Regions from separate parts of the Vogesella sp. XCS3 genome, predicted to be linked through region 3. Evidence: predicted binding sites of a transcription regulator. Region 3 holds the regulator's gene; each other region holds the start of a gene.
What was found. The regulator sigma-54, encoded in region 3, starts transcription at its own class of promoters, with help from an activator protein. The targets are predictions, from matches to a motif close to CTGGCACGCTTCATGCTT.
Positions count from the first base shown of each region.

Region 1: the regulator sigma-54 is predicted to act here: its motif matches at 4,835-4,852, upstream of LCH97_RS02075 (CmpA/NrtA family ABC transporter substrate-binding protein).
Region 2: the regulator sigma-54 is predicted to act here: its motif matches at 3,660-3,677, upstream of adh (aldehyde dehydrogenase).
Region 4: the regulator sigma-54 is predicted to act here: its motif matches at 3,704-3,721, upstream of LCH97_RS13125 (circularly permuted type 2 ATP-grasp protein).

Region 1 is NZ_CP085530.1:466,165-473,982, reverse strand. It holds gene nirB (nitrite reductase large subunit NirB) at 1-1,382, opposite strand, end outside; gene LCH97_RS02085 (ABC transporter ATP-binding protein) at 1,735-2,526, opposite strand; gene ntrB (nitrate ABC transporter permease) at 2,528-3,406, opposite strand; gene LCH97_RS02075 (CmpA/NrtA family ABC transporter substrate-binding protein) at 3,418-4,680, opposite strand; gene LCH97_RS02070 (ANTAR domain-containing response regulator) at 4,926-5,504, opposite strand; gene LCH97_RS02065 (TfoX/Sxy family protein) at 5,583-5,861, shown strand; gene LCH97_RS02060 (DNA-3-methyladenine glycosylase I) at 5,854-6,438, shown strand; gene LCH97_RS02055 (DUF1987 domain-containing protein) at 6,572-6,955, opposite strand; gene LCH97_RS02050 (SiaB family protein kinase) at 6,957-7,517, opposite strand; gene LCH97_RS02045 (SpoIIE family protein phosphatase) at 7,514-7,818, opposite strand, start outside.
Region 2 is NZ_CP085530.1:2,532,287-2,540,104, forward strand. It holds gene LCH97_RS18865 (methyl-accepting chemotaxis protein) at 1-462, opposite strand, end outside; partial or broken gene LCH97_RS18870 (FIST signal transduction protein) at 670-1,929, opposite strand; gene adh (aldehyde dehydrogenase) at 2,097-3,611, opposite strand; gene LCH97_RS12145 (sigma-54-dependent Fis family transcriptional regulator) at 3,883-5,772, shown strand; gene LCH97_RS12150 (hypothetical protein) at 5,782-6,492, opposite strand; gene LCH97_RS12155 (roadblock/LC7 domain-containing protein) at 6,562-6,924, opposite strand; gene LCH97_RS12160 (roadblock/LC7 domain-containing protein) at 6,947-7,582, opposite strand; gene LCH97_RS12165 (ATP/GTP-binding protein) at 7,587-7,818, opposite strand, start outside.
Region 3 is NZ_CP085530.1:3,555,690-3,563,507, reverse strand. It holds gene LCH97_RS17045 (cation:proton antiporter) at 1-1,515, opposite strand, end outside; gene LCH97_RS17040 (SIS domain-containing protein) at 1,618-2,592, shown strand; gene kdsC (3-deoxy-manno-octulosonate-8-phosphatase KdsC) at 2,601-3,125, shown strand; gene lptC (LPS export ABC transporter periplasmic protein LptC) at 3,122-3,685, shown strand; gene lptA (lipopolysaccharide transport periplasmic protein LptA) at 3,675-4,175, shown strand; gene lptB (LPS export ABC transporter ATP-binding protein) at 4,172-4,900, shown strand; gene LCH97_RS17015 (RNA polymerase factor sigma-54) at 4,906-6,309, shown strand; gene hpf (ribosome hibernation-promoting factor, HPF/YfiA family) at 6,369-6,689, shown strand; gene LCH97_RS17005 (hypothetical protein) at 6,719-6,919, shown strand; gene ptsN (PTS IIA-like nitrogen regulatory protein PtsN) at 7,030-7,488, shown strand; gene hprK (HPr(Ser) kinase/phosphatase) at 7,481-7,818, shown strand, end outside.
Region 4 is NZ_CP085530.1:2,746,051-2,753,868, reverse strand. It holds gene LCH97_RS13140 (FAD-binding domain-containing protein) at 1-1,066, opposite strand, end outside; gene LCH97_RS13135 (SDR family NAD(P)-dependent oxidoreductase) at 1,063-1,809, opposite strand; gene LCH97_RS13130 (GGDEF domain-containing protein) at 1,919-3,505, opposite strand; gene LCH97_RS13125 (circularly permuted type 2 ATP-grasp protein) at 3,755-5,188, shown strand; gene LCH97_RS13120 (alpha-E domain-containing protein) at 5,185-6,108, shown strand; gene LCH97_RS18880 (N-acetyltransferase family protein) at 6,105-6,359, shown strand; gene LCH97_RS18875 (N-acetyltransferase family protein) at 6,341-6,601, shown strand; gene LCH97_RS13110 (transglutaminase family protein) at 6,592-7,386, shown strand; gene LCH97_RS13105 (proteasome-type protease) at 7,383-7,818, shown strand, end outside.

The DNA.
Region 1 (7,818 bases), 640 kb from region 3:
GAGCCGCAGGAGCTGGCCGCCTTGGTGTGCTTCTTCACATCGTCCACGGTAAACAGGCCTTTTTCCTGGATGGCCTTGACGATGGTGCCTTTGCACACGCCGTTGCAGCCGCACACCTCGGCGTCGTCCGGCAGGCCGGCGGCGCGGTTCTGGCCTTGGTGACCGGTATCGCCCACCGCGCCCTCGCCCAGCATCAGTTGTTCACGGATGGCGTGTACTGGCTGCTGCTCGCGGATCAGGCGGAAGTACCAGGCGCCGTCGGCGGTGTCGCCGAACAGGCAGGCGCCGACCAGCTTGTCGTCCTTCACCACCAGCCGCTTGTAGATGCCGCCCACCGGGTCGGACAGCGTGATGTCCTCGCAGCCGTCGCCGCCCATGAAATCGCCGGCCGAAAACACGTCCATACCGGTGACCTTCAGCTTGGTGCTGGTGGCCGCCGGCACGTAGCGGGCAATGCCGAAGCGCGCCAGATGGTTGGCCGCCACCTTGGCCATGTCGAACAGCGGCGCCACCAGGCCGTAGCTAACGCCACGGTGGCTGACGCACTCACCCACGGCGTAAATGCGCGGGTCGAAAGTTTGCAGGTGGTCGTTCACCACCACGCCACGGTCGCAGTACAGGCCGCTGGCCTCGGCTAGCGCGTAGTTGGGGCGGATGCCCACCGCCATCACCACCAGCCCGGCCGGCACGCTGCTGCCGTCGCGGAACTGCACCTCGGCCACGCGGCCGTCGGCGCCGGCCACCAGCGCGGCGGTCTGCGTTTGCAGCAGAAAGCGCAGGCCTTTGGCTTCCAGGCTTTGTTGCAGCAAGTTGGCCGCCGTGCGGTCCAGCTGCCGCTCCAGCAGCCATTCGCCCAGGTGCACTACCGTTACCTGCATGCCGCGCGCCAGCAGGCCGTTGGCGGCTTCCAGCCCTAGCAAGCCGCCGCCGATCACCACCGCGTGGCGATGGTTGGCCGCAGCGGCGATCATGGTTTCCACGTCGGCAATATCGCGGAAGGTCACCACACCGGGCAGGTCTTTGCCCGGCAGCGGCAGGATGAACGGGCTGGAGCCGGTAGCCAGCAGCAGCCGGTCGTACGGCACGCAGTGGCCGTCGGCGGCGTGCACCACACGGCGGGCGCGGTCGATGGCCGTCACCGGCTGGCCCAGATGCAGCGTGATGCCGTGCCCGGCGTACCAGTCCAGGTCGTTCAGCACGATGTCGGGCAGCGTCTGTTCGCCGGTCAGCACCGGCGACAGCATGATGCGGTTGTAGTTGGGGTGCGGCTCGGCGCCGAACACTGTGATGTCGTAGGCGTCGGGCGCCAGCCGCAGCAGCTCTTCCAGCGTGCGCACGCCGGCCATGCCGTTGCCCACCATGACCAGTTTGGGTTTGTCCATTGTTGCGTCCTTTCCAGCCGGCTGCGCCACCGCGGCTTTGCTGTGGCACAGTCCAAAAAAAAAAGCCCGCTACCGTGGGCACCCCCACGGCAGCGGACTTCCTTGTCCCGCTCCTGCGCCGCCATTGGCGCAAGAGACCTTTGCGTATTATGGCTACAGCAACTGCCGTGCCAGCCTGGCAGTAGCATTTCAGCCGCTTTTGCGGCCAACCCTGCCTAGCGCTGGTGCAGCGCCGCACCAGTTTGCGGCATGCCGCCCTGCTTACCCCGAGGCGGCGCAGCCAGACCTGCCCATGAAAAAACCGGGCGCAAGGCCCGGTATCAACGCGCTTGGCGGGACAAACAGTTGCCGGCTAGGCCGCTTCCCGCTTGTGCTTCTGGTACAGGAAGTCCAACACCGCGCTGCGGCAGGCGTGGTAGGCCGGGTCGCTGGCCAGTGCCAGCCGGTTGCGCGGGCGTGGCAGGTCTACGTGCAGGATCTCGCCCACGGTGGCGGCCGGGCCGTTGGTCATCATCACGATGCGGTCGGACAGCAGCACCGCCTCGTCCACGTCGTGCGTCACCATCACCACCGTGCTGCCGGTCTTGTCGACGATCTTCACCATCTCGTCCTGCAGGTTGGCGCGGGTCAGCGCGTCCAGCGCGCCGAACGGCTCGTCCATCAGTAGTACCTTGGGTTCCATCGCCAGCGCCCGGGCAATGCCCACCCGCTGCTTCATGCCGCCGGAGATCTCGTGCGGGTGCTTGTCGCGGGCGTGCTGCAGACCCACCAGCGCCAGCGCCTCATCGGTGCGTGCGGCCAACTGCGCCTTGCTTTCCTTGGCACCGAACACGCGCTCCACCGCCAGCAGGATGTTGCCGTAGCAAGTGAGCCACGGCAGCAGGCTGTGGTTCTGGAACACCACCGCACGCTCGGGGCCGGGGCCGTCGATTTCGCGGCCGTTGCACAGCGCAATGCCGTCGCTCGGGTCCAGCAAGCCGGCGATGATGTTGAGCACCGTGGACTTGCCGCAGCCGGAGTGGCCGATCAGCGACACGAACTCGCCCTGGCGGATGGTGAGGTTGACGTCCTGCAGCGCGACGAAGCGGCCTTTTTTGGTATCAAAGTGCTTATGGATGTTTTCCAGCTCGACAAAGCGGTCCATGTCAGTTCTCCTGCCCGAAACTGGCTTTGCGTGCCAGCCATACCAGCGCCTGTTCCAGCAACAAGCCCACAAGCCCCACCACGAAGATGGCGATCAGGATGTGCTCCACGTTCAGGTTGTTCCATTCGTCCCACACCCAGAAGCCCAGCCCCACGCCGCCGGTGAGCATCTCGGCGGCCACGATCACCAGCCAGGCCGTGCCCACCGCCAGCCGCACGCCGGTAAGCATGTGCGGTAGCGTGGCCGGCAGCAGGATGACGCTGAACACCTTCCATTCCGACAGCCGCAGCACGCGCGCCACGTTCAGGTAGTCCTGCGGTACGGCGCGCACGCCGGCGGCAGTATTGAGGATCATCGGCCAGATGCTGGAGATGAAGATCACCCAGATCGACGCCGGGCTGGCGGCCTTGAACACCAGCAGGCCGATCGGCAGCCAGGCCAGCGGGCTGACCGGGCGCAGCAGGCTGATCACCGGCGCCGTCATGCGCGCCAGAAAATCGAAGCGGCCGATCATGAAGCCCAGCGGAATGCCCACCAGCGCCGCCATGCCGAAACCGGCGCCGACACGGCCCAGCGACATCAGGATGTTCCAGCCTATGCCCTGGTCGTTGGGGCCGTTCTGGTAGAACGGGTCGGCAAACAGCTCGCGTGCCGAGGCCCAGGTGCTCACCGGGCCGGGCAGGCTGCCCTTGCTCAGTTGCGACACTAGCGTCCACAGCAACAGAAAAGCCAGCAGGCCCAGCAAGGGCGGTACCACGGCGCGCAGCAAGGGCACCAGCGGCGCCAGCACGGGGGTAGCGGCCAGGCGGGCTACCGGCGATACCGGCTTGCGGCGGCGCGGCAATGCCAGGTTGGCCGCAACGGGTTTGGCAACAGTCATGTCACACCTCCTCAGGCCTTGATCTTGAAGCTGGCGGCGTAGGCCGCCGGGTTCTTGCCGTCCCACACCACGCCGTCGATCAGCTTGCTGCTGCGCATGTCACTGGCCGGCACCGGTACCTTGGCCATGGCGGCGGCGTCCTTGTAGACGGCGATCTGGTTGATCTGCTTGGCTACCGCCAGGTAGTCGGGGTCGGTTTTCAGCAGGCCCCAGCGCTTGTGCTGGGTCAGGAACCACATGCCGTCGGACAGATAGGGGAAATTGACCTTGCCGCCGTCGAAGAACTTCATCAGCTTGGGGTCTTGCCACTTCTTGCCCAGGCCGTCTTCGTAGGCGCCCAGGAAGCGGCCTTCGATCACCGGCTCCGGCGCGTTGACGTAGGCCTTGTCGGCGATCAGCTTGGCCACGGCGGCGCGGTTTTTCACGTCGTCGATGTAGCGCGAAGCTTCCAGCAGCGCTGCCACCAGCGCACGGGCGGTATTGGGGTGCTGTTTTACCCAGTCGCCGGTGGTGCCCAGTACCTTTTCCGGGTGGTCCGGCCAGATCTGCTGGGTGGTGGCCACGCTGAAGCCGATACCGTCGGCGATGGCGCGGGCGTTCCACGGCTCGCCCACGCAGTAGCCGTCCATATTGTCCACCCGCATATTGGCCACCATTTGCGGCGGCGGCACCACGATGGTTTTCACGTCGGTCAGCGGGTTCACGCCGTGCGCGGCCAGCCAGTAATACAGCCACATGGCGTGGGTGCCGGTGGGAAAGGTCTGGGCAAAGGTGTACTCGCGCGGCTCGGCCTTGATCAGCTTGGCCAGCGCCGGGCCGGTGGTGGCGCCCTTCTCTTTCAGCTGGTTGGAAAGCGTGATGCCCTGGCCGTTCTGGTTCAGCGTCATCAGCACCGCCATGTCTTTCTTGGGGCCCCCCACGCCCAGGTGCACGCCGTAGATCATGCCGTACAGCGCGTGCGAGGCGTCGAGCTCGCCGTTAACCAGCTTGTCGCGCACTGCCGCCCAGCTGGCTTCCTTGGACGGCACGATAGTGATGCCGTATTTCTTGTCGAAGCCCATCTTGGAGGCCACGATCACCGAAGCACAGTCGGTCAGCGGGATGAAGCCCACTTTGACTTCGGTTTTTTCCGGTTTGCCCACAGGGGCAGCCAGTGCTTGCAGGGCAAAGCCGGCGGGCAAGGCGGTAGAGGCCATCAGTGACAAGGCTCCCTTGAGAAAGTCGCGGCGGGCGGCCGCCAGGGTTTGGGTATCGGGTTGCTGACGCGTTTTCATCGTTTGCTCCTAAGCGGTAGCCACAAAAGAAAAGCGTCCGTCGCCCTCTCGTCAGAAAGGGCAACGGACGCCGTTGTCCGTACTCCCAGGCTTGCGCCGCCGTTGGCACCTTCCTGTTGAATGTGTTGGCGCTACCTTGCGCCTGCTGTCACGTCAGCAAGTGCCGTGCCAGCCTTGAAACCGTGTTTTGCTGCCTGCCGGCGTAGTTTGTGCACCGCAATAGCGCGGCCACGCACCAGCGCGGCTCAGCCTTGCAGCCATTCGGCCAGGCTGATGATTTCCTGCGCCACGTCGGCCAGGCGCTTTTGCTGCTGCATCGCGCGTTCGCGCAGCTGCTTGTAGGCGGTCTGCTCGTCCAGGCCTTTCATCTGCATCAGCAAGCCCTTGGCCTTTTCGATTACCTTGCGCTCGGCCAGCTGCTGCTGCGCGCTGGCCAGCTCGCTGCGCCGCGCTTGCTCCAGCTGGTGGCGCTCGATGGCCACCTCCAGCAAGGGCTGGATGCGCGCCGCTTCCACGCTACCCACCACGTAGGCGGCCACGCCGGCCGACAGCGCGGCGCGGATGGTGTCACGGCGGTTGTCGTCGGTAAACATCACCACCGGCTGGCCGTGGCGGGCACCCATCACGCACACCTGCTCCAGCATGTCGCGCGACGGCGCGTCGCTGTCGATCAGCACCACGTCGGGCCGGGCTGCGGCCAGCATGTCAGCCAGCTGCAGGTTGGCCGCCACCTCGGCCACCACGCGCACGCCTGCAGCCGCCAGCGCTTCTTTCAGCGCGGCGGCCTTGCCGGAGCCATCGTTGACCAGCATGACGCTTAACATGGGAGACCTGTCTTTGGGGTGAATTAGCCATGAACGCAGCAAGGTTTGTGCCATGCCGCTGACAGCACGCTGGCAGCAGTGCCGCGTTACACTGGCAATATGGACAACACCGTCAACCTTGGCCCTGCCTCATGGCGCATGCTGCGGGCGGCTGGCATACCCGATGCGGCCAACTTGCGTCAGTTGGGCGCGGTGGCCGCCTACGCGCAAGTGAAGCGCAGCGGGCAACGCGCTAGCCTGAACCTGCTATGGGCGCTGGAAGGCGCGCTGAGCGGCCGCCACTGGCAGCAGGTGGCGCGCGATGACCGCCTGGCACTGCTACTGGCACTGGAAGACCTGGAGAAAATGCATGACTGAACTGACACGCTGCAGCTGGTGCGGCGACGACCCGCTATACATGGCCTACCACGACCACGAGTGGGGCAAACCGGTACACGACGACCAGAAGCTATTTGAAATGCTTATACTGGAAGGCGCACAGGCCGGGCTGTCGTGGATCACCATCCTGCGCAAACGCGAGCACTACCGCCGCGTGTTTCATGACTTCGACCCGGTAAAGGTGGCGGCGATGACCGAGGCCGACGTGGAACGCCTGCTGCAGGACCCGGGCATTGTGCGCAACCGGCTGAAAGTGAACAGCGCCATCCGCAACGCTCGGGTGTTTCTGGCCATGCAGCGCGAGCACGGCAGCTTTGCCGACTGGCTGTGGGCGCAGGTGGGTGGCCAGCCGGTGCAAAACCACTGGGCAACACTGGCAGAGGCACCGGCCAGCACGCCGCTATCGGACAGCATCAGCAAGGCGCTGAAGAAAGCCGGCATGAATTTTGTCGGCAGCACCGTGATCTACGCCTTTCTGCAGGCTACCGGCGTGGTGAACGACCACCTGCTCACCTGCCCCGAGCACCCGGCCAATAGCGCCAAACCAGGCCAATAAAGCACAGCGGGCACCAGTCATGGCAGCAACAGCCATGACACGGGTGCTCGCAGCGGGCTACACCGGCCGGGCAGGCTAGCGCCAAGTCAAAACCGGCGGCCAAACCGGGCGCGGCACTGCCCGTATCGACGACTCAGGCCAGTTCCAGCAGGTGTACGTCCAGTGCGGGGTTATCCTCGGCAATCTCCTGGCCAAACTCCATGATGGTGTCGTCGTCCGGGTCGCTGTGCCAGTTAACGGTCACGTAGTTACCCGCTACGGCAGCGGCGTTCAGGCGCTCGAACACGGCCAGAATGGCCTTGGTGCTGGCGCTGTTGAAGTAGGCCAACTGCACGTCCACGCTAATGCGCACGTGGTCCAGCGGCGCCAGGTAGGCGTCCAGCGCTGCCATGATGGGGGCAAAGAACACGCTGGCGTTTTCCGGGTAGCTCTCGCCGCGCAGGCTCAGCTGGTGGCGGGCAAAATCAAAGTCTACTTGCGGGCTGTAGGTGGTAGCAGGGATATGAAGGTTTTGCATATCAGATGGAAGCTTTCAGATAGAACATGGTGATGGGGCTAAGCGGGCCGTCTTCGTCGATAAAGTCGAATTCCACCGGCTCGGTGGCATCGCGCGCCACGGTCAGGAAACCCAGGCCGGCGCCCTTGCTTTCGGCGTCGTTGTCGCTGCGCAGTTTTTGCTTGTACAGCTGTTTGATGTCGTCGTTACTCATCCCCAGCAGCGGCATCAGCTTGTCGCGGATGCGGCCAACCTGCTCGCGCGCTACCGGGTTGGCACAGACCACGTAGAAGTGGCCGTTCTGCTCGCCTACCCACAGCGCACCGCGGCGGATTTCCTGGTCGGTACTGTCGCTGGCGGACAGGTGCTCGGCCGAGTAATGCACCACGTTCTGCGCCATCTCGATAAACACCGAGAACAATTTGCGGCGCTGCATATTGCTGGCGTCGGTCTGGTTCAGGCGCTGGCGCAGCGCGTCGCCCATGGCGCTGACAATGGCCTGCGAGAAGTAGCCGGTGTAGTAGAAAACCACGCTCTGCTGGCGCGCCAGGTCTTGAAAACGGTAAAAGTGGTCCAGGCTCATGCGCGTGGCTCCTTGATGTGTACGCCAAACAGGCTGACGTCGTCGCGGCGGCTGTTTTCGCCCTGCCAGTGGTGAAAGGCGTCCAGCAACGCTTGCTGCTGCTGTGCCATCGGCAGGTGGGCGTGTTTGAGAATCTGTTCCTTGAAGCGCTTCTTGCCAAAGCAGATGCGCTTGGCACCGCCGATCTGGTCGATGATGCCGTCGGTGCTGATGTACAGGCGGCTGCCGGGCTTGAGCTTGAGCTGGCGGTTGTCCCACTGGTAGTCCAGCGGGGTAGATACATAGCCCACGCCTTTCTTGT
Region 2 (7,818 bases), 1.0 Mb from region 3:
GCGCACATCGCCGCCCACGTCGCGTACGCCGTTCATCACGTTGTCCACCGCACCGCCGGTGGCGTCCAGATTGGATTGCGTGGTGTTGGCCAGCTTGCGTACTTCGTCGGCGACCACGGCAAAGCCGCGCCCGGCCTCGCCTGCTCGTGCGGCTTCGATGGCGGCGTTCAGTGCCAGCAGGTTGGTTTGCTCGGCGATCTTCTTGATCATCTGCATCACGTCGCCGATCTGCTGCGCGTCTTTTTCCAGCGCGCCGATGCGGCCGGTTACGTTGCTGGCGGTTTGCGCGCCTTGGTCTACTTCCTTACCGAAGCGGCTGATGTCCTGTTCGATGCTGCCCAGGTGTTCTACCAGCTGGGCGGTGGTATCGCGGAACAGCGGCAGGCTTTCCATCAGCTGGCCCGCAAAGGCTTTGTAGCCGTTGAGTTCTTCGATGACGCGGCTCTTCATCTGCCCGGTCATGCGCGCGCGTTGCAGCTCGCGGCGGTAGAAGTAGTTCTTGAAGTTGGCGTAGTGCACCGGGAAGCGGTCGACAAAGTCGTCGCGGAAGGTGTCACTGGCCGGGTAGAAGAAGATGGCCGTCAGCGTCTGGTTGATGTTCACACCCAGCAGCTCGCCAAAGGTAGAAAAGCCGGCGGTGGGAATATCGCCGTACACATTGGCGCGGGCCAGCGCGCTGGCGTTATTGAGGCGGCGCAGGATGCAGTCGTTAAGGATACCTCCCACCGGCTGCGGCTTGCTACGGCTGAACTGCTCAAAATCGCGCGCGGTACGCTCGGCCAGGTCGACACTGCGCAGCAGGAACAGCTGCTCGCCAAACGCGAGGTCGCAGGCAAACTGCAGATAGCCTTCCTGCTCGTTGATAGCCAGTACCGAGCGCACAAACAGTTCGTCCTGGATCTTGATGCCAAAGCTGTGGCTTTGCAGCTTGGCGCCCAGCTCGCTGCGCTGGCAGCGGAAATGCTGGCACAGCGCGTCCAGCACGTTGCGGATCTCGCCGCTCTTGCTATCGATCACCGAATGCACGCGGCGCAGCTCGGTATTGGCCTGGGCAATGGTGAAGCTGGTACCGGTGTCTTCAAAGTTCTGGCTCTTGAAGATGCCGTAGCGGTAGGCGGGCGCCAGCTTGATGAAGGCGAACACGGCGTGGCCGTCGCGCACCTGCTGGCCGTCGTAGATCCGCGTCATGCTGAAATCCAGCGGGCCGCCGGCCGAGCCGCCCACAAACAGATAGGGCAGCTTGCCGGACTCGTACAGCGCCTCCATCAGGTAGCTCTCGCTGTTGGACAGGCCGTCCACCAGCGTCAGCACAAAGCCCTCGTCGTGGCGCATGGCAAACGGCAGGTTGATGCGGCCAACGTTGTCTTTCAGCTTGGCCAGGCGGTTTTCATGGCTCAGGCTGGGCTGGCCGGCCTTGATGTCTTCACACGCCAGCGGCACGGCCGTGACGTGCACATCGGACACCAGCGCGGCGTCAAACAGCTGGAACACCATGGTTTGCCACTGGCCGTTGGCAGGCAGATACAGGGTGTCCTGGCGGCTGGCACTGCACAGCTCGCCGGCGGTGGTGGTCAGTACGACTTTGGCTTGCGGAAAATGGCGCGCCACGCTGCGGCCAACTTGCTCCAGGTTGGCCGCAGGGTTCACATAACCCAGCACCAGCTTGATGCTGCCGCTGGCTTTGGCCTGCAAGGCTTGCTCGTAACCCTGGTTGTCGGTACGCACGATGTGCAGCAGCGCTGCCGCTGCGGCAGTACTGGCGTTGTCGGGGACAGAAGAACGTTTCTTGTTGAAGAAAAACATGCGTGCTCCAGCGGTTGTCGTTGTGTACAGCCCGGGCCAGGCCGAGCCATGATTTTTATTTTTATAGATTATCCTGCCATGCAGGTAATCATCTCCATAAAAAATGCCACCTGTGTTGAGAAACATCAGGTGGCAGCCAAACTGCCCGCCGCGAGCGACCACGACAAACAGGGGAGGAAGACGAATCACTGCGTAGACTGGCGGGCATCACCACGATGGCCCGCCAGCACGGTAAAGCGGGTGACCACCCCGGCTGCAGCACCCGCGAGCCAGGGCAGTGCAAGCCAAACCGTTTAGAAGAAGCCCAGTTTGTCCTCGCTGTAGCTCACCAGCAGGTTTTTGGTCTGCTGGTAGTGGTCCAGCATCATCTTGTGGGTTTCGCGGCCGATACCGGACTGCTTGTAGCCACCAAAAGCGGCGTGCGCCGGGTAGGCGTGGTAGCAGTTGGTCCACACGCGGCCCGCCTCGATACTGCGGCCCATATGGAAGGCGGTGTTCATATTGCGCGTCCACACGCCGGCACCCAGGCCAAACAGGGTGTCGTTGGCGATATGCAATGCCTCGTCGATATCCTTGAACGGGGTCACCGACAGCACCGGGCCAAAGATTTCTTCCTGGAAGATGCGCATCTGGTTATGGCCCTGGAACACGGTAGGCTGGATATAGAAGCCGTTTTCCAGCCCGCCGCCCAGGTGGGCACGGTCGCCGCCCGCCAGTACGGTAGCGCCTTCGTCCTTGCCCAGCTGCAGGTAGCCCTGGATCTTGTCCATCTGCTCTTGCGACGACTGCGCACCGATCATGGTGGACGGGTCCAGCGGGTTGCCTTGCTTGATTTCGGCCACACGCTTGAGCGCGCGCTCCATGAAGCGGTCGTAGATGGACTCGTGTACCAGCGAGCGGCTAGGGCAGGTGCACACTTCGCCCTGGTTCAGCGCAAACATCACGAAGCCTTCGATGGCCTTGTCGAAGAAGGCGTCGTCCTTGGCGGCCACGTCGTCAAAGAAGATATTCGGCGATTTGCCACCCAGCTCCAGCGTGACCGGAATCAGGTTTTCGCTGGCGTAGTTCATGATCAGGCGGCCCACCGGGGTAGAGCCGGTAAAGGCGATCTTGGCGATGCGCTTGCTGGTGGCCAGTGCCTTGCCTGCCTCGGTACCAAAGCCGTTCACGATGTTCAGCACGCCCGGCGGCAGCAGGTCGCCCACCAGCTCGGCAAACACCAGGATGGACAGCGGGGTCTGCTCGGCAGGTTTCAGCACGATGCAGTTACCGGCCGCCAGCGCCGGGGCAATCTTCCAGGCGGCCATCAGCAGCGGGAAGTTCCACGGAATGATCTGGCCCACCACGCCCAGCGGCTCGTGGAAGTGATACGCCACGGTGGTGGCGTCGATCTCGCCGATGCTGCCTTCCTGTGCGCGGATGCAGCCGGCAAAGTAGCGGAAATGGTCGATAGCCAGCGGCAGGTCGGCCGCCGTGGTTTCACGAATAGGCTTGCCGTTGTCGAAGGTTTCTACCGTGGCCAGGGTGGCCAGGTGCTGCTCCATGCGGTCGGCAATACGGTGCAGGATGAGCGCGCGCTGGGCCACGCTGGTTTTGCCCCAGGCCCCTTTGGCGGCGTGGGCGGCGTCCAGTGCCAGCTCGATATCGGCCGCATCGGAGCGCGGGATCTCGCACAATACCTGGCCGGTCACCGGGGTGATGTTCTCGAAATAGCGGCCATTGACCGGTGGCTGCCACTGGCCATTGATGAAGTTGGCGTAACGGGTTTTCAGGTTCAGGCCGTATTGTGCCGGGGTAATCGCGCTCATCTGTGTCTCCTTTGTGTTGGTGTCACCTCGCCGGGTGTAAACACCACACTGCACCTACCGTGCCAGCTTGTAGCCATGCTGCAGTGCAGCTCTTCTGCACCGCCCGCCTGTGCTGCAATCCGGTGCATGCATGTTGCATTGCAATAAATAAAGGATTTCTGGCTGGCAGCTTCGCCATGCCGCCAGCCCCACGCTCAGCCCTGCAGCCGGCGGCTAGCTGTGCCAGACTGACACAACTGTCGCAACAGCGTGACACAGTACGGAGAACACCATGTCTACCCTGCCCCTGGCCGAAATCCGCCGCCGTTTTTTTGACGGTGACGAGCTACCGGAAAACAGCGTACCGCAGCCTATCCTGCATTCCTGGCGGCGTTGCCTGGGTCTGGGCTTGTCGGCCGCACGGCTGCGCCCGCCCGAGCGGCTGGACAACCAGCGCCTGGCGCACCGCCAGCAAGACAATGCCGACTGGCTACAGCTGGCCAGGCCGGCGATCGATGCGCTATTCGACAGCGTGGTGGACGAAGGCCATGTGGTGATTGTGGCCGACCGCGACGGCGTGATCCTGAACCAGATGGGCCACCCGGCGTTTCTGGACCGCGCCGAACGCGTGGCGCTGCTACCCGGCATGGACTGGCGCGAAGACGTGCGCGGCACCAATGCCATCGGCACCGCACTGGTCACCGGCGCGGCCGTACGTGTGCGCGGCAGCGAGCACTATCTGGAGCGCAACCGCCAGCTATCCTGCACCGCCAGTACCATCGTCGACCCGCAGGGGCAGATGCTGGGCGTACTGGACGTTTCCGGCCTGCCGCGCAAGCTGGGCGAGGCGCAGCAGCTGCAAGTGGTTACCGCGGTACGCCATATCGAACAACGCCTGTTCGACGAACATACCCGCAGCCTGCACGAGCTGCGCTTTGCCCCCGACCCGGCCACGCTGGCCACCCCGCGCTGCGCGCGGCTGGCTTTTGACGACGATGGCGTGCTGCGTGCGGCCAACCGTGCGGCGCTTAGCCTGCTGGGGCTGGACTGGCACTGCCTGGGCCAGACCCGCTTTGCCGGCCTATCGGGCCTGAGCATGGAGCACTGGCTTAGCCGCCACGGCAGCGGCGTGGCCTCGCTACGCCACGGCGGGCAGCTGTACTCGGCCAGCCTGCTGCCCCCCAGACAAGCGGTGGCCCATCACGGCAGCGTCTTGCTGCATAGCGCGCCACCAGCTGCCAGCCCGCGCCGGCCTGCCGCAGGCGGGCAACACGAGCGGGCAAGCGACAAGGTTGGCCGCAAGCAGGACCTGGCTTTGCCACCGGGCATGCTGGACACCGCGCGCCGCCTGCTGGAGGCGGATATTCCGGTACTGGTGCTGGGTGAAACCGGCGCCGGCAAGGAGCGCTTTGTGCAGGCACTGCACGCGGCCAGCAGCCGCGCCGCTGCGCCGCTGGTAGCGGTAAACTGCGCCGCCATCCCGGAAGGGCTGATCGAGTCGGAACTGTTTGGCTATGAGGAAGGCGCGTTTACAGGCGCCCGTCGCCAGGGCGCGAAAGGGCGTCTGCGCGAGGCCGACGGCGGCATACTGTTTCTGGATGAAATCGGCGACATGCCGATGAGCCTGCAGGCCAGGCTGCTGCGCGTACTGCAAGAGCGCCTGGTGGTGCCGCTAGGCGGGGGCCCCGGGCAAAAAGTGGACGTGCGCATTGTGGCGGCCACCCACCGCCAGCTGGAACAGGAGGTCGCCGCCGGGCGCTTCCGTGCCGACCTCTACTACCGGCTGTGCCACTACCCGCTAACGCTGCCACCGCTGCGCGAACGCGGCGACGTGGCGCAGATTGCGGCCAACCTGCTGCTGCAACACGGCAGCGCCGGGCGCGGCATTACCCTGTCGCCGGCGCTGGCCGACTTTATCCGCCGCTACCCGTGGCCGGGTAACCTGCGCCAGCTGGATAACCTGCTGCGCACCCTGCTGGCGCTGGCCGACGATGGCACGGTGCTGACCCCGGCACACCTGCCCGCCAGCCTGCGCGGCCAGGAAGATACCCCGCGCCACACTGCCAACACACTGCACAGCCTGCTACAGCAGCACGGCGGTAATGCCAGCGCCGCCGCACGGGCACTGGGTATCAGCCGCAGCACGTTTTACCGGCGGCTACGCGAAGCCGGGCCGGCATGAGGCGGCTGGTTACCAGCCCATCTGTCTGGCAATCTCCGCCTTGAGCGCCACGCCCCAGCGCATCTGGCTGGCGATAAAGGCACGGGTAGGTTTGTCCAGCGAAGCCAGATCGCTGGCCTGCCCTGCCGGCAGCGCAACGGTACGCGTGTAGAAATATTCCAGGTAGTCGCCATCGCGGCTTTCCATCACGCTGGTGGTCAACACCAGCTGGGTCTCGCCATTGGCTTTATCCACCGCCTTGCGCCCGCTTACCTTCACGCAGCTTTGGCGGTCGGTTTTCTTGCTGTCCAGCTGCTGCTGGTAAACCACCACGTCGTCTTTAGCCTGGCTGGCATCGCGGCAGCTGTCGCTGAGCGACGATAGCCAGATACGGTTGGACGGTGGCGAAATCAGGGTTTGCAGATAGATCTGGTCGCCACTTTGCGGGTCTTGCAGATCCAGCGCCGCGTCCGCCGTAGCGCCGTCTACGTCACCACTGCCGACCTGGGTAACATCCGGTGCAAAGGTATTGACCTCGCTAATCACCCAGCTACCGGCAGGCAGGGTGACCAGCTTCTTGCCGACGGCAAATTGCTGCAGGGTATCGCCTATCAGAAAGTGCTTCTCAAACTTCTGGCGGCGTGCTTGGCCGCTTTCCAGCCAGCCAAAGGTCAAGGGCTCGGCCAGCGCGTGGCCGCACAATACCAGCAGCAAGCTGGCCATCAGCGTTGTTTTTTTCATGGTGATCTCTATGCAATCCGTGGCCGCATGATAAACAGCTATGCTATTTATGCATAGAGCAACCGTGTGCTACAGGATTTCTTCCACGCTGCGTGCCGCGCGCTTGGCGTCCAGGAAGATCAGGCCCAGCTTGGCTTCCTTGCGTGCAATCACGGTCAGCACCGCGTCGCGGCCGGCATAGCTCATCAGGATATAGCCGGCGTCGCCTTTTACCATCACCTGTTCGAGCTCGCCGCGTGCCAGCTCGCGCGCGGTACGCTCGCCCAGCGACAGCATGGCGGCGGCCATGGCACCGACACGGTCTTCGTCGACGCCTTGTGGCAGCAACGCCGCCATGGTGAGGCCATCGGCCGAGATGATGGCGGAGGCTTCGATATCAGCCGAGGCGCCATTAAGGTCGCTAAGAATGGATTTGAGCAGTTGTTCGCGCATGGTGGTGGTTTCCGGTAATCGTTCAGGCGTAACGGCGGCACAGCGCCTCGGTCATGGCAACAAAGGCGTTATCGCCCAGTCGGGGTTGGCCGCCAATCACCAGTACAAACGACTGGCGGCCCAGATACAGCGGGTGAAAACTCAGCTCGGCATGACCGGCAGGGTCGATCAGTGCCCAGGCCTGGGCACCCAGCCCCAGGTTCTGGTTCAGCAAGCGGGCGTGGCGGCGGCCCAGGCTGACGATGTCACCGGCCAGCGCGGCGATCTGCTCGGCGGCCTCGTGGCGGAAACCGGCCGTGGCGTAGTACAGGCCATTGTCGTCGGCCAGCAGCGCACGGCCTTCGCCGGACAAGGCGGCCAACAAGGCCGGCAAGCGGCTTTCCAGGCTACCGGCCGGCTCGCTGCGCCCGGTCAGGCTACCGCTGACAAAGCCCAGGCGCTGCAAACGGTACAGCACGGCCAGCGCTTGCGCCGGGCTGTCTGTCGCACTCCACTCCTGCAACCTGGCCTCGGTCAGCGCCAGCTCGCCACCGTGTTGCAGCAGCTGCAGCAACAGCTGCCGGTCGCTACCTTCGTCGCGCGTGCTCACCGCGTACCAGGCCCCCGCAGGGGTAAGCCCGGCGTAGAGTGCGCCATTCAGGCTGAGCGTGCTGTCCATTGCCCTAGCCCTCCAGCCCCGGGTCGATGGAATACAGCAGCGCGCACACCAGCGTCTTGATGTCTTCGCGGTTGCGCGCGTCTACCTCGAAAATCGGCGGGCGCAGGCCCAGCGTTTCCAGAATATCGGCGTAATGCGCGGTGGTCGGCGAGCCGGCCAGGTCGGTTTTGGTAATGCCCACCACCAGCGGCGCATCCTGCAGCAGTTTGTCGAAAGCCTTCAGGAAAAACTGCAGG
Region 3 (7,818 bases):
GTCGATAGTGCGCACAATGACCGGCAGATCGCTGCGCAGCTGACGCACCACGTCGATGATGCGCTCGGAAGCGTGGGTGTCGGCAAAGGTGATCACCACTGCCTTGGCGCGCAGCGCACCGGCAGCGGTGAGTACTTCGCGCTTGGCGGCATCCCCGAACACCACCGGGTCGCCCGCCTCACCTGCCTCGCGCACGCGCTCGGGGTCCAGATCCAGCGCAAAAAAGGAGATGTCTTCGCTTTCCAGCAACCGAGCCAGGTACTGGCCGCTACGGCCATAGCCGCAAATGATCACGTGCTCGTTCTTGCTCATGGTTTGCACCAGAATCTGGTGCAGGTCTACCGACATCAGCGCCCAGTCCTGCTTGATCAGGCGTTTGCTGATGCGGTCGGCGTACTGGATCAGGAACGGCGCTACCAGCATGGACAGCAAAATGCCGGCGATGGCGGCTTGCTCGATAGCCGGCTCCAGCAGCTTGAGGCTGCCGGACAGCGACAACAGCACAAAGCCGAATTCGCCACCCTGCGCCAACGCCAGGCCCGCTTTGAGTGCATCATTGGCGCGGTGCCCCATTACCCGCGCCAGACCAAACACCACCAAGAGCTTGACCGGCAGCAGCAATACCAGCATCAGCAATACGGCACCGGACTGCTCGAACAGCACGCCCACATCCAGCCTCATCCCCACGGTAATAAAGAAGAAGCCCAGCAAAATGTCGCGGAACGGCTTGATGTCCTCTTCCACCTGGAAACGGTACTCGGTTTCCGAAATCAGCATGCCGGCCACAAATGCGCCCAGCGCCAGCGACAAACCCGCCTGCTGGGTAATGAAGGCCACACCCAGGGTGATAAGCAGCACGTTAATCATGAACAGCTCGCTGGAACGCTGGCGCGCTACCAGGTGAAACCACGGCCGCATCAGGCGCTGGCCAAACACCAGCAGCAAACTCAGCACCAGCAGCACCTTCACCGCCGCCATGCCCAAGTCTGCCGCTAGGTGGTCCGAGTTGGCCGCAAAAGCAGGCAGCAGGATCAGCAAGGGCACGACGGCAATATCCTGGAACAGCAGCGTGCCCATGGCCAGCTGGCCATGCGGCTGCGCCAGCTCGAGGCGCTCGGCCAACAGCTTGCTGACTATGGCGGTAGACGACATGGTCAGCGCGGCGCCAATGGCAAAGCCGGCCAGCGTACTGCCAGTGAGCCAGCCGACAGCACCGGTTATCAGCAACAGGGTTACCACCACCTGCGCCAGCCCCACCCCGAACACCAGATGCTTCATGGCCTTGAGCTTGGCCAGAGAGAACTCCAGGCCAATGGAGAACATCATGAAGACAATGCCGATTTCACCCAGAAACTCGGTTTCCGGGCCTTCCGGTATCAGGTGCATCACGCCGGGGCCGGCCAGAAAGCCCACCACCAGATAGCCCAGCATGGGCGGTACGCGCAAGCTACGGCAGGCGGTAACCGCCAGAACGGCTACCAGCAACACCACTACTATGGGAAACAGGGAATGCATCGTGGGGGAGTGCTCCTCGCGACAAAAAACAGGCCAAGCAAAACTTGCACCCGCCAGGTAAGGTCGAACGATTATAAGCTGATATAATTGGTGACTATGGATATTGAGCAAAAACAACAGCAGCTGGCGCTGGCGCGCGAGGTGCTACACATCGAAGCGGATGCCATCGTCAGCATGGCACAGCGCCTGGGCGACGCCTTCCTGGCCGCCATCGACCTGGTACTGGCCTGCCCGGGCCGGGTGATCGTCACCGGCATCGGCAAGTCCGGCCATATTGGCCGCAAGATCGCCGCCACGCTGGCCAGTACAGGCACGCCGTCTTTCTTCATGCACCCTGCCGAAGCCGCCCATGGCGATTTGGGCATGGTCACCACGCGTGATGTCATTCTGGCGCTGTCCAACTCGGGCGAAAGCGACGAAATCATCGCCCTGCTGCCTGCGCTCAAACGCAAGGGGATCGCCATCATTGCCATGACCGGCCGCCCACAATCTACCTTGGCGCAAGAAGCCAATGTGCATCTGGACGTGGCGGTAGACAAGGAAGCCTGTACCCTGGGCCTGGCACCCACTACCAGCACCACCGCGGCACTGGCTATGGGCGATGCCCTGGCGGTAACCCTGCTGGACGCACGCGATTTCAAACCGGAAGACTTTGCCCTGTCCCACCCCGGTGGCAGCCTGGGCCGCCGCCTGCTGGTACACATCAGCGACGTGATGCACAGTGGCGATGCCCTGCCGGTGGTACACAGTGGCGCGTCGTTGAAAGACGCCCTGCTGGAAATGACCCGCAAAGGCCTGGGCATGACGGCGGTACTGGACAAAGACGGCCGCCTGGCGGGCATCTTTACCGATGGCGACTTGCGGCGTACGCTGGATCATTCGCTGGACCTGGCCGGCCTCACCATCGACGACGTCATGGGCAAGCAGCCCCGCACCATTGCGGCCAACCTGCTGGCGGCCGAAGCAGCCAAGGAAATGGAGCTGCGCAAGATCAACGGCCTGCTGGTGGTAGACAGCAGCGGCGCGCTGATTGGCGCACTGAATATGCACGACCTGCTCAAGGCAGGCGTGGTGTAAGGATTACCATGCAAAAAATGACTGACCTGGCCAAACGCACCCGCCTGCTGATCCTGGACGTAGACGGCGTGCTCACCGACGGCCGCATTTTCATTACTGCCAGTGGCGAAGAATTCAAAGCTTTCAATACGCTGGATGGCCACGGCCTGAAAATGCTGCAAGCCACCGGCGTACAGCTGGCCATCATCACCGGCCGTGCCGCCCCCAGCGTGGCACACCGCGTACGCGGCCTGGGCATAGACCACTACTACGAAGGCGTGCACGACAAACGCACCGCCTTTGCCGACCTGCTGGCCAAAACCGGTATCGCCGCTGAAGACTGCGCCTATATCGGCGACGACGTGATCGACCTGCCGGTAATGAGCCGCGTCGGGTTGGCCGTTGCCGTACCGGATGCGCCCAGTTTTGTCCGCCAGCACGCCCACTTTGTCACAGGCAACCGTGGTGGCCGTGGCGCCGTGCGCGAGCTGTGCGAGCTCATCATGCAAGCCCAGGGCAACTTTGACCGCGTCATGGCCAGCTACCTCGAATGAACCGTGCCGCCAAACTGTTTCCCCTTGGGCTGATGCTGGCTCTGGGCCTGCTGTCGTTCTGGCTGAATGTGCTCACGCAATGGCGCTCGCCCGAACAACACCAACTCGACCCGTCGCAGCCCGAGTACACCATTGAGCAGCTCAAGATCACCCGCTTTGACGAGCAAGGCGTACCTGTGCAACGCCTGAACGCCAGCAAAATGTGGAAGCTACCGCAAACCGAGCTGGTGTACATGCAGCAACCCGACCTGAAACAGTTCCGCCAGGGGCTACTGGACTACACCCTGCGCTCTGACCAGGGGCGATACGCCCGCAGTACCGGCCTGGGGCAGTTTGATGGCCATGTGAACGTGCTGCGCCAGCCGTACGGCCAACAGGCCGCTGTTCATTTGCAAACGCCGTCACTGCTGGTCAATAGCCAAAGCGGCATTCTCAGCAACCGGGCGCCCGTGACGATCGACGATGGCCAGTCGCGCATCAATGCTGTTGGCTTTTACTACAATCACCCGGCCGGGCAGCTGAAACTGCTATCTCAAGTAAGGATTTCCTATGCGCCATAGCCTGATGCTGTTGCTGGCACTCGGCACCGTATGCAACCCGGTATTTGCCGAAAAAGCCGACAGCAGCAAACCTATCGAAGTCAATGCCGACAGCGCATCACTCGATCAAAAGCAAGGTATCAATGTATTTGAGGGCAATGTCATCATTACCCAGGGTACGCTGAACCTGCGCGCGCAAAAAACCGTCGCCACACAAGATGCCAGTGGCCGCCAGAAACTGCTGGCAACCGGCAGCCCGGTGTACTTCCGCCAGAAACTGGACGGCAAGAACGAATTCGTGGACGGCAACGCCAGCCGCGTGGACTACGACTCGGCCAACAACACCGTCATTCTTACCGGTAAAGCCCAGGTCAAGCGTGGCAAGGATATCGTGAACGGCGAACAGATCAGCTACAACACCGTCACCGAGATCTACCAGGTCAAAGGCCAGAGTGCCAGCAATGGCAGCGGCCGTGTCACCATCATCCTTCAGCCGCAGGAAAAACCATGAGCCAAAGCCGGCTGAGCATCCAGCACCTGAAAAAAACCTTCAAGAAGCGCACTGTGGTGCGGGATGTCTCGATGGACATCGCCAGCGGTGAAGTCATCGGTTTGCTAGGCCCCAACGGCGCGGGTAAAACCACCAGTTTCTACATGGTGGTAGGCCTGATCGCGGCCGAAGCTGGCCAAATCCTGCTGGACGGTGAAACCATCACGCACTTGCCCATCCATAAACGGGCACGCCTGGGCCTAGGCTACTTGCCGCAAGAGGCCTCTATCTTCCGCAAGATGACGGTAGAAGAGAACATCCAGGCAGTGCTCGAAGTAGCCGGCTTGTCGGGTGAAGCGCTGGATAACGAACTGCAGCTGCTACTGGACGACCTCAACATCGGCCACCTGCGCGAAACCAATGCCATGGCGCTGTCGGGCGGTGAACGCCGCCGCGTGGAAATTGCCCGTGTGCTGGCCACCAAGCCGCGTTTCATCCTGCTGGACGAGCCATTTGCCGGTGTTGACCCCATCGCGGTGATTGATATCCAGAAAATCATTTCTTTCCTGAAAGAGCGCGGCATCGGCGTACTGATTACCGACCACAATGTGCGTGAAACCCTGCGCATCTGCGACCGCGCCTATATTATTTCTGAAGGCCGCGTGCTGGCATCAGGCCTGCCGGACGAACTGGTTAACAACGAACAGGTTCGCCAGGTGTACCTGGGCGAGCATTTCCACCTGTAAGCGAAATGAAACAAACCCTCCAGCTCAAAGTCAGCCAGCAACTCACCCTGACACCGCAACTGCAGCAGTCCATCAAGCTACTGCAAATGTCCACGCTAGACCTGTCCAGCGAACTGGAGCGCTATCTGCTGGAAAACCCGCTGCTGGAGCGCAGCGACGGTAGCGACAGCCCGCCAGCAGAAGGCGATGCCCCCGCGCCCCAGGAAAGCAGCAACGACACCGCAGAAGATCGCCAACAAGACAGTATGGAGCTCACCGACTGGGGCAGCGGCAGCAGCGGTGGCAGCCGCGATGGGGACGACGAATTCGACCCTATCCTCAACGCCCCATGCCGCCCCACCCTGCGCGAGCACCTCACGGCACAGATGCGCGAAACCCAGCTGGGGCAACGGGATAGCGCGCTGCTGGCATTGCTGATTGACGAGCTGGACGACGACGGCTATCTGCAAACTCCGCTGGAAGACGTTGCCGCTGAACTACCGCTGGAGCTGGATGTCGAAGCAGAAGAACTGGAAACCCTGCGCAAGCTCATGATGCAATTTGAACCCATGGGCATAGGCAGCCGTGACCTGGGGGAATTTCTGGCACTGCAGCTGGGCAACCTGCCACCGCACACGCCGTCACTCCCGCTGGCGCGTCTGCTGGCCGGCGAGCACTTGGCGTTGCTGGGTAGCCGAGACTACACCAGGCTGAAGAAAATCCTGGGCGTGGGCGAGGCCGAATTACGCGCTGCGCATAGTCTTATTGCCACGCTGAGACCACGGCCAACCAGTGGTTTTGACCAGGGCGAGACACATTATGTCGCGCCGGATATCCATGTAGTGCGCCGTGGTGGCCGCTGGGTAGCCCAGCTGAATCGGGGCTCGCTGCCAAAACTTCAAGTAAATCAGCTGTATGCAAACATGCTGCAGCAGCGCGACAGTAGCCATAATCTTTCGGGCCAGTTACAAGAGGCCAGATGGCTGGTAAAAAACATTCAGCAACGGTTTGACACCATCCTGAAAGTGTCGGAATCTATAGTTGAGAGGCAGCAAGCGTTCTTTGAACTCGGTGAAGTGGCCATGCGCCCGTTGATCCTGCGAGACATTGCAGATGAGCTGGGTTTGCATGAATCCACCATTTCCAGGGTAACCACCCAGAAGTATCTGCTGTGCAGCCGCGGGCTGTTCGAGCTGAAATACTTTTTTGGTAATGCACTGGAAACGGATAGTGGCGGCGAATGCTCTGCCACCGCCATCAAGGCGCTGATACGCCAGATTATCGACAGCGAGGACGGCAAGAAACCGCTCTCCGACAGCGCCATCGCCGACAAGCTCACGGCACAAGGTATTCAGGTTGCCAGACGTACGGTTGCCAAGTATCGTGAAGCTATGCAGATTCCGCCAGTTAGCCTTCGCAAGGCCTTATAGAAGTGCCAAAACACCGGTGCGGCCAGCCCGACCGCACTGTTAACAGAAGGAGTCAGGGTATGAACCTCAAAATTACCGGTCTACACCTCGAAGTTACCCCATCGATTCGTGAGTACATCGAGAGCAAACTCGAACGCATCACCCGCCACGTAGATAATGTCATTGGCGTTAGCGTGACGCTGTCGGTTGATAAACTGGTACAAAAAGCGGAGGTCAATGTTCATCTGGCAGGCAAAGACATTCATGTCGAATCGGAAGAAGCCGATATGTACGCCGCCATCGACACACTGATGGATAAACTGGACCGTCAGGTACTGAAGTTCAAAGAAAAACAAGGCGAGCACCGGGTTAATGCCCAGCAGGTCGATGCCACCTTGTAAACCAGCACGATGAATAGAACGGGAGCCAGATGGCTCCCGTTTTTGTTTTCATGTCGCAATATGGTCATTTTTTTGCCTGTCTTGCCGATTTCCATGCTTCACCAGAGGGTAAACAGGGCAAAATGCGCATGCTCGGTCCGGGCCGCCAGATTCGCCAACCATACCGCATCATCTGCGTGAGCAGCCTGGATGTGCCGGGGCAGGCAGAACCCGGGCGCCAGACAATATGAGCGTGATACGCAGCGGCACTTATCCGACCCAGGCGGGTCTTACCCTGCCCTATTGCAAACAGCCGACTCGGCGTAGAATGGCCGACGGTTTTTTCCGGCAAATGTAAATCATGAGCTTGATTGGCAAGATTCTTCCGCAGCAGAACGTGCTGGCGGATGTAGATGTATCCAGCAAGAAACGCCTTTTCGAACAGGTAGGCCTGATGGTTGAAAACAGCCATGGCATCGCCCGTAGCGACATCTTCGACAGTCTGTTTGCCCGCGAAAAGCTGGGCTCTACCGGGCTGGGCCAGGGTGTAGCCATCCCGCATGGCCGGGTAAAAGGCCTGAAAGAGGCCACCGGCGTGTTTATACGCCTGGCCAGCCCTATTCCGTTCGACTCGCCAGACGGCAAGCCGGTCAACCTGCTGTTTGTCCTGCTAGTACCCGAGCAGGCTACCGACCTGCACCTGCAGGTGCTGTCCGAGCTGGCGCAGCTGTTTTCCAGCCGTAGCCTGCGCGAAAAAATGGCCAGCTGCGACGCGCTAACCCTGCACGAGTTGCTCACCGGAAACGCCACCCATGCCTAATATCAGTGTGCGCCGCCTGTACCAGGACAATCAGCACAAGCTGAGCCTGAGCTGGGTCGCCAGCCGCGCCGGCTCTGACAACCTGATCTCTAACGAAGAACAGCGGCCAACCCAGGCTCTGGTCGGCCACCTGAACTTTATCCACCCCAACCGGGTGCAAGTGCTGGGTCTGGCCGAGGTGGAGTACCTGAACAAGCTGGAACAAGCAGCAGCCCGCACCGCGCTGGACCAGCTGTTCCACAAGACCATGGCTGTGGTGATTGTCGCCAACGGCCAAGCCGTACCCAAACTGCTGCACGACTACTGCCAGACGCACAATGTGCCACTGAT
Region 4 (7,818 bases), 810 kb from region 3:
AGTGCAGCCACAGCGGGTAAGCCGCCACCGACACCAGCATGGCGCGCATGCGGAAGTTCAGCCAGCCGGTGTGGCGCAGCATGGCGATGCAGGCGTCTACCAGCGGCCAGCCGGTGCGGCCGTCGCGCCAGGCGGCAAAGCGCGCCTCGTCCCAGTCGTTTTCGCGCAGGCCGTCGTAGCCGCGATGCAGGTTGCGCCATTCCAGTGCCGGCTCGCTTTCCAGCTTCTGGATGAAATGGCAGTGCCAGTACAGGCGGCTGATGAAGGCACGGATGCCCGCCGTGCGCCGGCTGGCGGCACCCTCGCCGTGCAGCTGCGCCAGCATGGCGCGGCTGGCCTGCACCACCTCGCGCATCGAGATGCACCCCAGCGCCAGATACGGCGACAAACGCGAACAGGCGCTGGGCGCCGACAGCGGCGACGAGATGCCGCCACGGTACTGCGCGGCGCGATCCAGCAGGAAATCGTCCAGCACCGCCAGCGCTGCCGTTCTGCCACTGGGCTGGCGGCCCGGCGCGTCGCCGTCGCCCAAACCCAGTGCCGCTGCACCCGGTAGGTGCACCGGCGGCCAGCTAAGCGCCACCTGTTGCAGCGCCGGCACCGGCAGCAGTGGGGCGGCCATCAAGGCTTCCCACTGCGGCTGCCAATGGTCGCGGTTCAGGCCGCCACGCACCACGCCAAACTGCGGCCATTCGCGCCACTGCACGCGGTTGGCCGCACACCAGCGCGCCACGGCGATGTCGCGGCGGTAGGTCCAGTCGTTGCCGGTTTCCTCGTGGGCAAACAGCGCGTCAAACGGCGCTTGGACGTACAGCTGCGTCAGCACCTCGGCGATCTCGCCCACCGCCACGTACAGCCGCAGGCCGCGCGCGCGCAGCTGGCCCGCCAGGTCGTGCAGGCTTTCGCGCAGAAAATGGTATTGCCGCGCCGAGGCGTCCGGCTGCTGCCACAGCCCCGGCTCCACCACGTACAGGCACAGCAGCGGGCCGCGCGCGGCGGCGGCGCACAGCGGGGCGTGGTCGGCCAGGCGCAAGTCGCGCTTGAACCAGACAACGCTATAGCTCATGCCTTGGGCAGTGGGTGAATCACACCGTGGCCGCCATCGACGCCGATGTTCTGGCCGGTAATCCAGCCGGCCTCGGGCGACAGCAGGAAGGCGATCAGCGCGGCGCTGTCGTCACCCTGGCCTACGCGCTGCATCGGGTTGGCTTGCGCGTTGCGGGCGATGGCTTCCGGCGTGCCGGTGAGCCGCGCCGACAGTGCCGACACCGTCAGCCCCGGGTGCACGCAGTTCACACGAATACCGCGCTCGGCGTAGCTGGCGGCGGTGCTTTGCGCCAGCGCTGCCACCGCCGCCTTGGCGCTGGCGATGGCTTCGTGATTGGGGAAGCCGGCCTGCGCCACCAGCGAGCCCACCAGCACCGCGCTGGCCGGCTGCTTGTGCTTGAGCGCCGCAGCCACAAAAGCCTTGAGCACGTGCACGGCGCTGAGCCAGTTGTGCTGCATCAGCTGCCAGGCGTCGTCTTCGGCGGTGAGGTGCAGCGGGCGGATCAGCGTACTGCCCACGCAGTGCGCCAGGCCGCTGAGCGCCACACCATCGGCGGCCAGGCCGGCCACCGTGTCGCGCACCGCGGCGGCGTCCAGTGTATCCAGCGGGCGCACCAGTACCTCGCCGGGCAGGCTGGCGGCCAGTGCGGCCAACCCGTCTTCGCGGCGGGCACTCAGCACCAGGCGGTGGCCGGGCGACAAGCGCCGCGCCAGCGCGCTACCGATGGCGCCGCTGGCGCCGGTAATCCAGATGGTTTGCATGGCCATGCTCTGTTTAATTTGTACAATACAAATCATATACAGAAATGGCTTGAATCGATATGGCCACCTGCACAAAGCTTGGCCGCCAGTAGTCGCTCGCGGCGACAGGCTAGGGCTGGTACACGCGCCAGGTGCGCCGCCCAGCCGCCTTGGCCTGGTAGAGCGCGGCGTCCGCCTGCAGCAGCAAGTCGTCTTCGCTGTCTTGCCGGCCGCTACCGAAGGTTACACCGGCCGAGAAAGCCAGCGGCACCAGCGCGCCGCTATCGACACGCAGCTGGCTGCTATCCAGCGCGGCCTGCAGCTGCGGCAATAATTGTGCGACGCGGGCTTCGTCCGCCGCCGGCATCACCAGCAGGAACTCCTCGCCGCCGTAGCGTACCAGCAGGTCGCCAGGCGCCACGATGGCGGCCAGCTCGGCGGCAAACAGGCGCAGCACGGCGTCGCCCACCGCGTGACCGTGGCGGTCGTTTACCTGCTTGAAATGGTCAAGATCCAGCAACAGCACGCACAGGCGGCGCTGCTGTTGCTGCGCCGCCTGCAACAATACCGGCAGCTGCTGATGCAGATAGCGGCGGTTATGCAGGCCGGTCAGCGGGTCGCGGCTGGCTTGCTCGCGCAGCTGTACCTGCAAGCCTTCTACCTCGTGAATACGGGCGGCCAGCTCCACATTCAGCTGGTGCAGTGCGTTGCGCGCTGTTTCTGCCTCTTGCTGGCGGCGCAGGGCCAGGTCGCGCTGCTGCGCCAGCCGGGCGGCAGACTGGTGCAGCTGCCGGGTACGCTGGGTCAGGAAGCGGTAGCCCAGAAACACCATGGCAAACAGCAGCACCGACATGACCCAGTACACCGAGCGGGCCGAGTCGCGGTAGAGCAGGGCACGCTGCTGCCATTGCTGCTCGGCGGCGCCGGGCATGGCCATCACGCTGCGGTCGGCCAGCACAAACGACAGCCACAAAAAGGCGATGACGCCGGCCAGTGACGACAATGCGGCCAACCATACCCAGCGGTAGCGGGCCTCGCTCATCCGGCTAGGCCAGTGGCGCTCGCGCCAGCGCAATACCGCGGGGGCAAACAGGTAGAGCAGCGGGGCACAGGTCGTCACCGTCTGCAGGAAATTGCCTGCCCACCAGCCTTGCCACGCCTGGAAAGCTCCCAGCGCCGACAGCTTGTTGTAGTAGCTCCAGATAAACGAGCCGGTAGCGCTGGCAATGCCGGAAACAAAGCTGATGGACACGAAAAACATCAGGGCGGCCACACTGCGCGGGAGAAAGCTCACGCGTACCTGTTGGTACACCAGCGCCATCACCAGCAGCCCCAGCGGGTTGGCCAGCCCGAAAACCATGGCCCAGCCCAGGCTCAGGCCGGACAGCAAGCCCACCATGAAGGTAGTGAGGTAAGCCAACGAGGCCCCCCAGGCGTAACCGAAACACAGCACCCAGAGCGTACTGATGGTCAGCGGCGGGTAAATGCTCAGCAGGAAAGTCAGCTCGCCGGCTTTCACCTCAAAGCCGTACCAGCCACCGTACAGCTGCAATACCCCCAACCACAGGCTGGCGCCCAGCGACAGTAGCCAGCCCAGGATCAGCGGCCAACGGGCAGCGCCGCCGGCCAGTAATACCCGTGGCGAAAGCGCATGGTAGAAGCCTGCGGTAGCCGGCGCGTCGTCGGCGACAGCATCAGATGAGGGGGTGGGGGCCATGGTGGCGTTTTCGATAAATGGTTGCCCGCAATATACGAGCAGGACCGTGCTGGCGGCAAGCCACACTCTACCTGCCGCGCAAATGAGCCATTACGGGGCATGGCGCACCAGTACGACACGTGCATGCAACCCGTCTTCGTGCATGCCTCATTACTGTGCAAACCGCACGCCAGCAAGCCATTGGCAAGGCCACACCGACTGGCACAGCGCTTGCTGAATACACCGTGATCACGATAGCTGGAGAGTGCCATGCATGCCCTGACCCTACCCGAGTCCGGCCACTACGACGAGATGCTGCTCGACAGCGGCGGCATCCGCCCGCACTACCGCGACTTTGCCCGCTGGCTGCACTCGCAGCCGCCAGAAACCCTGGCGCGCAAACGTGCCGAGGCCGACCTGATGTTCCACCGCGTGGGCATTACCTTTGCCGTGTACGGCGACGATTCCGGCGCCGAGCGGCTGATTCCGTTCGATACCGTGCCGCGCATCATCCCCGCCAGCGACTGGCAGACACTGGAAGCCGGCATGCGCCAGCGCGTTACCGCGCTGAACGCTTTCCTGCACGACATCTACCACGAACAGCACATCGTGAAAGCCGGGCTGATTCCGGCCGAGCAGGTGTTTTCCAACAGCCAGTACCAGCCGGCCATGCAGGGGCTGGACCTGCCGCACCGCATCTACGCGCACATCACCGGCGTGGACGTGATCCGCCACAGCGACGGCAACTTCTACGTGCTGGAAGACAACCTGCGCGTGCCGTCCGGCGTGTCCTACATGCTGGAAAACCGCAAGATGATGATGCGGCTGTTCCCCGAGCTGTTTGCCAGCCACGCCGTGGCCCCGGTGCAGCATTACCCCACGCTGCTGCTCAATACGCTGCGCCACGCCAGCGCGGTGGATAACCCCACCGTGGTGGTGCTGACCCCCGGCCACCACAACAGTGCCTACTTCGAGCACGCTTTCCTCGCGCAGCAGATGGGGGTGGAGCTGGTGGAAGGGCAGGACCTGTTCGTGAAACACAACCGGGTGTACATGCGCACCACCGCCGGCCACAAGCAGGTGGACGTGATCTACCGCCGCATCGACGACGCCTTCCTCGACCCGCTGGCCTTCCGTGGCGACAGCATGCTGGGCGTGCCCGGCCTGCTGTCGGTGTACCGCGCCGGCGGCGTGATCCTGGCCAACGCCATCGGCACCGGCGTGGCGGACGACAAATCGATCTACCCCTACGTGCCGGACATGATCCGCTTTTACCTGTCCGAAGAGCCGCTTCTGCAAAACGTGCCCACCTGGATGTGCCGCCGCCCGGCCGAGCTGGACCACGTGCTGAACAACCTGCACGAGCTGGTGGTGAAAGAAGTCCACGGCGCCGGCGGCTACGGCATGCTGATCGGCCCGGCGGCCAGCAAGGCCGAGATCGAAGACTTCCGCCAGCGCATCATCGCCGACCCCGGCAACTACATCGCCCAGCCCACGCTGTGCCTGTCGTCCTGCCCCACCTTTGTGGAATCGGGCATCGCCCCGCGCCACATCGACTTGCGCCCCTTTGTGCTGTCCGGCCGCGACATCAGCATGGTGGCCGGCGGCCTGACCCGTGTGGCGCTGAAAGAAGGCTCGCTGGTGGTGAATTCGTCGCAAGGCGGCGGCACCAAGGACACCTGGATTCTGGAGGACCAATCATGATGCTCTCGCGCACCGCATCCCAGCTGTACTGGATGAGCCGCTATATGGAACGCGCCGAAAACCTGGCGCGCCTCTTGGACGTAACCCACAGCCTGTCGCTGCTGCCGCAATCGCGTGGTGGCGCCGACATCAGCGCCGCGCTGGCCACCACCGGCGCGCTGGAAGCCTGCCGCGCGCGCCACCCGCAGCTGGCCGCCGGCGACGTGATGCACTTCATGACCTTTGATGCGGCCAACCCGGCCAGCATCGTGAACTGCCTGAAATACGCCCGCGAAAACGCCCACGCCGTACGCGGCAAGATCACCGGCGAGATGTGGGAAAGCATCAACGCCAGCTGGCTGGAAGCGCGCCACATGGCGCTGGACGGCCGCCCGCTGGCCGGCTTTTTCGACTGGGTGAAAGAACGCTCGCACCTGTTCCGCGGCACCACCTACGGCACCATCCAGCGTAACGACGCCTTTTCTTTCATCCGCCTGGGTACCTTCATGGAGCGTGCCGACAACACCGCACGCCTGATCAACGTGAAATCGCACCTGGTGGGCCACGCCGCCGAAGACAGTGCCGCCGACTTCTACCTGTGGGGCGCGCTGCTGCGCTCGCTGGGCGCCTTCGAGGCCTACCACGAGCTGTACCGCGACACGCTCAGCTCGCGCCGCGTGGCCGAGCTGCTGATCCTGCGCCCGGACGTGCCGCGCTCGCTGCGTGCCTGCATGGATGAAATCGCCGAGCTGCTGCCGCGCATCAAGGGCGACACCGGCCACCGTGCCAAACGCCTGGCCGCCACCTTGCACGCCGAGATGAGCTACGGCCAGATCGACATCATCCTGGACGACGGCCTGCATACCTATCTCACGCAGTTTCTCAGCCAGATACACGAGCTGGGCGACGCCATTCACGGGGCGTATCTGGAGGCAGCATGAGTGAGTTACTGATCCGCGAGGCCACACCGGACGATGCGGCCGCCATCTGCGCCATCTACAACCCCTACATCGAGTACACCACCATCTCGTTCGAGGAAAAACCGGTGGCCGTCAGCGAAATGGCCGAACGCATCGCCAACACGCAGGCCCAGGGCTTGCCGTGGCTGGTGGCCGAAGCCGGCGGCGACATGCTGGGCTACGCCTACGCCACGCAGTGGAAAGCAGCATCTACATGCGCCAGGCCACGGTAGGCCAGGGCGTGGGCAAGCTGCTGTACCGCGAGCTGATCCGCCGCCTGGCCGTGCTGGGCCTGCATACCGTGATTGGCGGTGTGGCGCAGCCCAACCCGGCCAGCGACGGCCTGCACCGTACCCTGGGCTTCAAGCAGGTTGCACTGTTCGAGCAGGTTGGCCGCAAGTTCGGCCGCTGGCTGGACGTGGCCTACTGGCAGCTCCCCCTTACCCGAGACCTTGCGGAGGCATCATGCAACTGACCATCGACCACGAAACCGTCTACCGTTACGACGACACCGTCAGCCACAGCACGCAGTACCTGCGCCTGACCCCGGCCAGCAGCGGCCACCAGCGCGTGGTGAGCTGGCAATTGGAACTGCCGGTAGCCGCCAGCGAGAGCACCGACGCCTACGGCAATATCCTGCACGTGCTGACGCTGGACACCCCGCATAGCGAAATCCGCCTGAAAGCGCGCGGCGTGGTGGAAACCTGCGACGACTGGCTGGACCAACCTGAAGTGCTGCCGGCGCCGGTCTTCCTGCGCGAAACCACGCTCACCGAGCCGGACGACGCCATCCGGGCGCTGGCCGCCACCCACGCCGACGCCATCGCGGCCAACCCTGAAGCGGGCCTCGCCGCGCTGATGCAGGCCATTGCCGACGCCATGCCCTACACCCAGGACATCACCCACGCCGCCACCACCGCCGCGCAGGCGCTGGCGCTGGGTGCGGGCGTCTGTCAGGATCACAGCCATGTGTTTATCGCGGCCTGCCGCAGCCTGGGCCTGCCGGCGCGTTACGTCAGCGGCTACCTGCTGAGCGACCGCGATACGCACGTGGCCAGCCACGCCTGGGCAGAAGTGTATGCCGGCGAACAGTGGCTGGGTTTCGACATCAGCAACCGCAAGCGCCCCGACCGCCACCACCTGAAGCTGGCCGTGGGGCTGGACTACAGCGACGCCAGCCCGGTACGCGGCGTGCGCCGCGGTGGCGGCAGCGAAGCGCTGCAGGCGCATGCACGGGTTTCGGAGGCAGACCAGCAATGACGTATTGCGTAGGCATGGTACTGGACGAGGGGCTGATCTTTGCATCGGACTCGCGCACCAATGCGGGGGTGGACCACGTGGCCACTTTCCGCAAAATGAACGTCATCGCCGTGCCGGGCGAGCGCCAGATCGTGCTGCTGAACGCCGGCAACCTGGCCACCACGCAGAGCGTGGTCAGCCTGCTGAAAAGCCGGCTGGCGCACGATGCGGCCAACCTGCACACGGTGAAGAGCCTGTACGAAGCCGCCGAGCTGGTGGGCAAGACCATCCGCGAAGTACTGGCCCGCGACGGCAACGGCAGTACGCAAGGGCAGGGCGTGGATTTCAGCTGCAGCTTCCTGGTGGGCGGCCAGATCCGCGGCGAGCCGCCACGGTTGTTCCAGATCTACCCGCAGGGCAACTTCATCGAAGCCACGCCGGATACCCCGTATC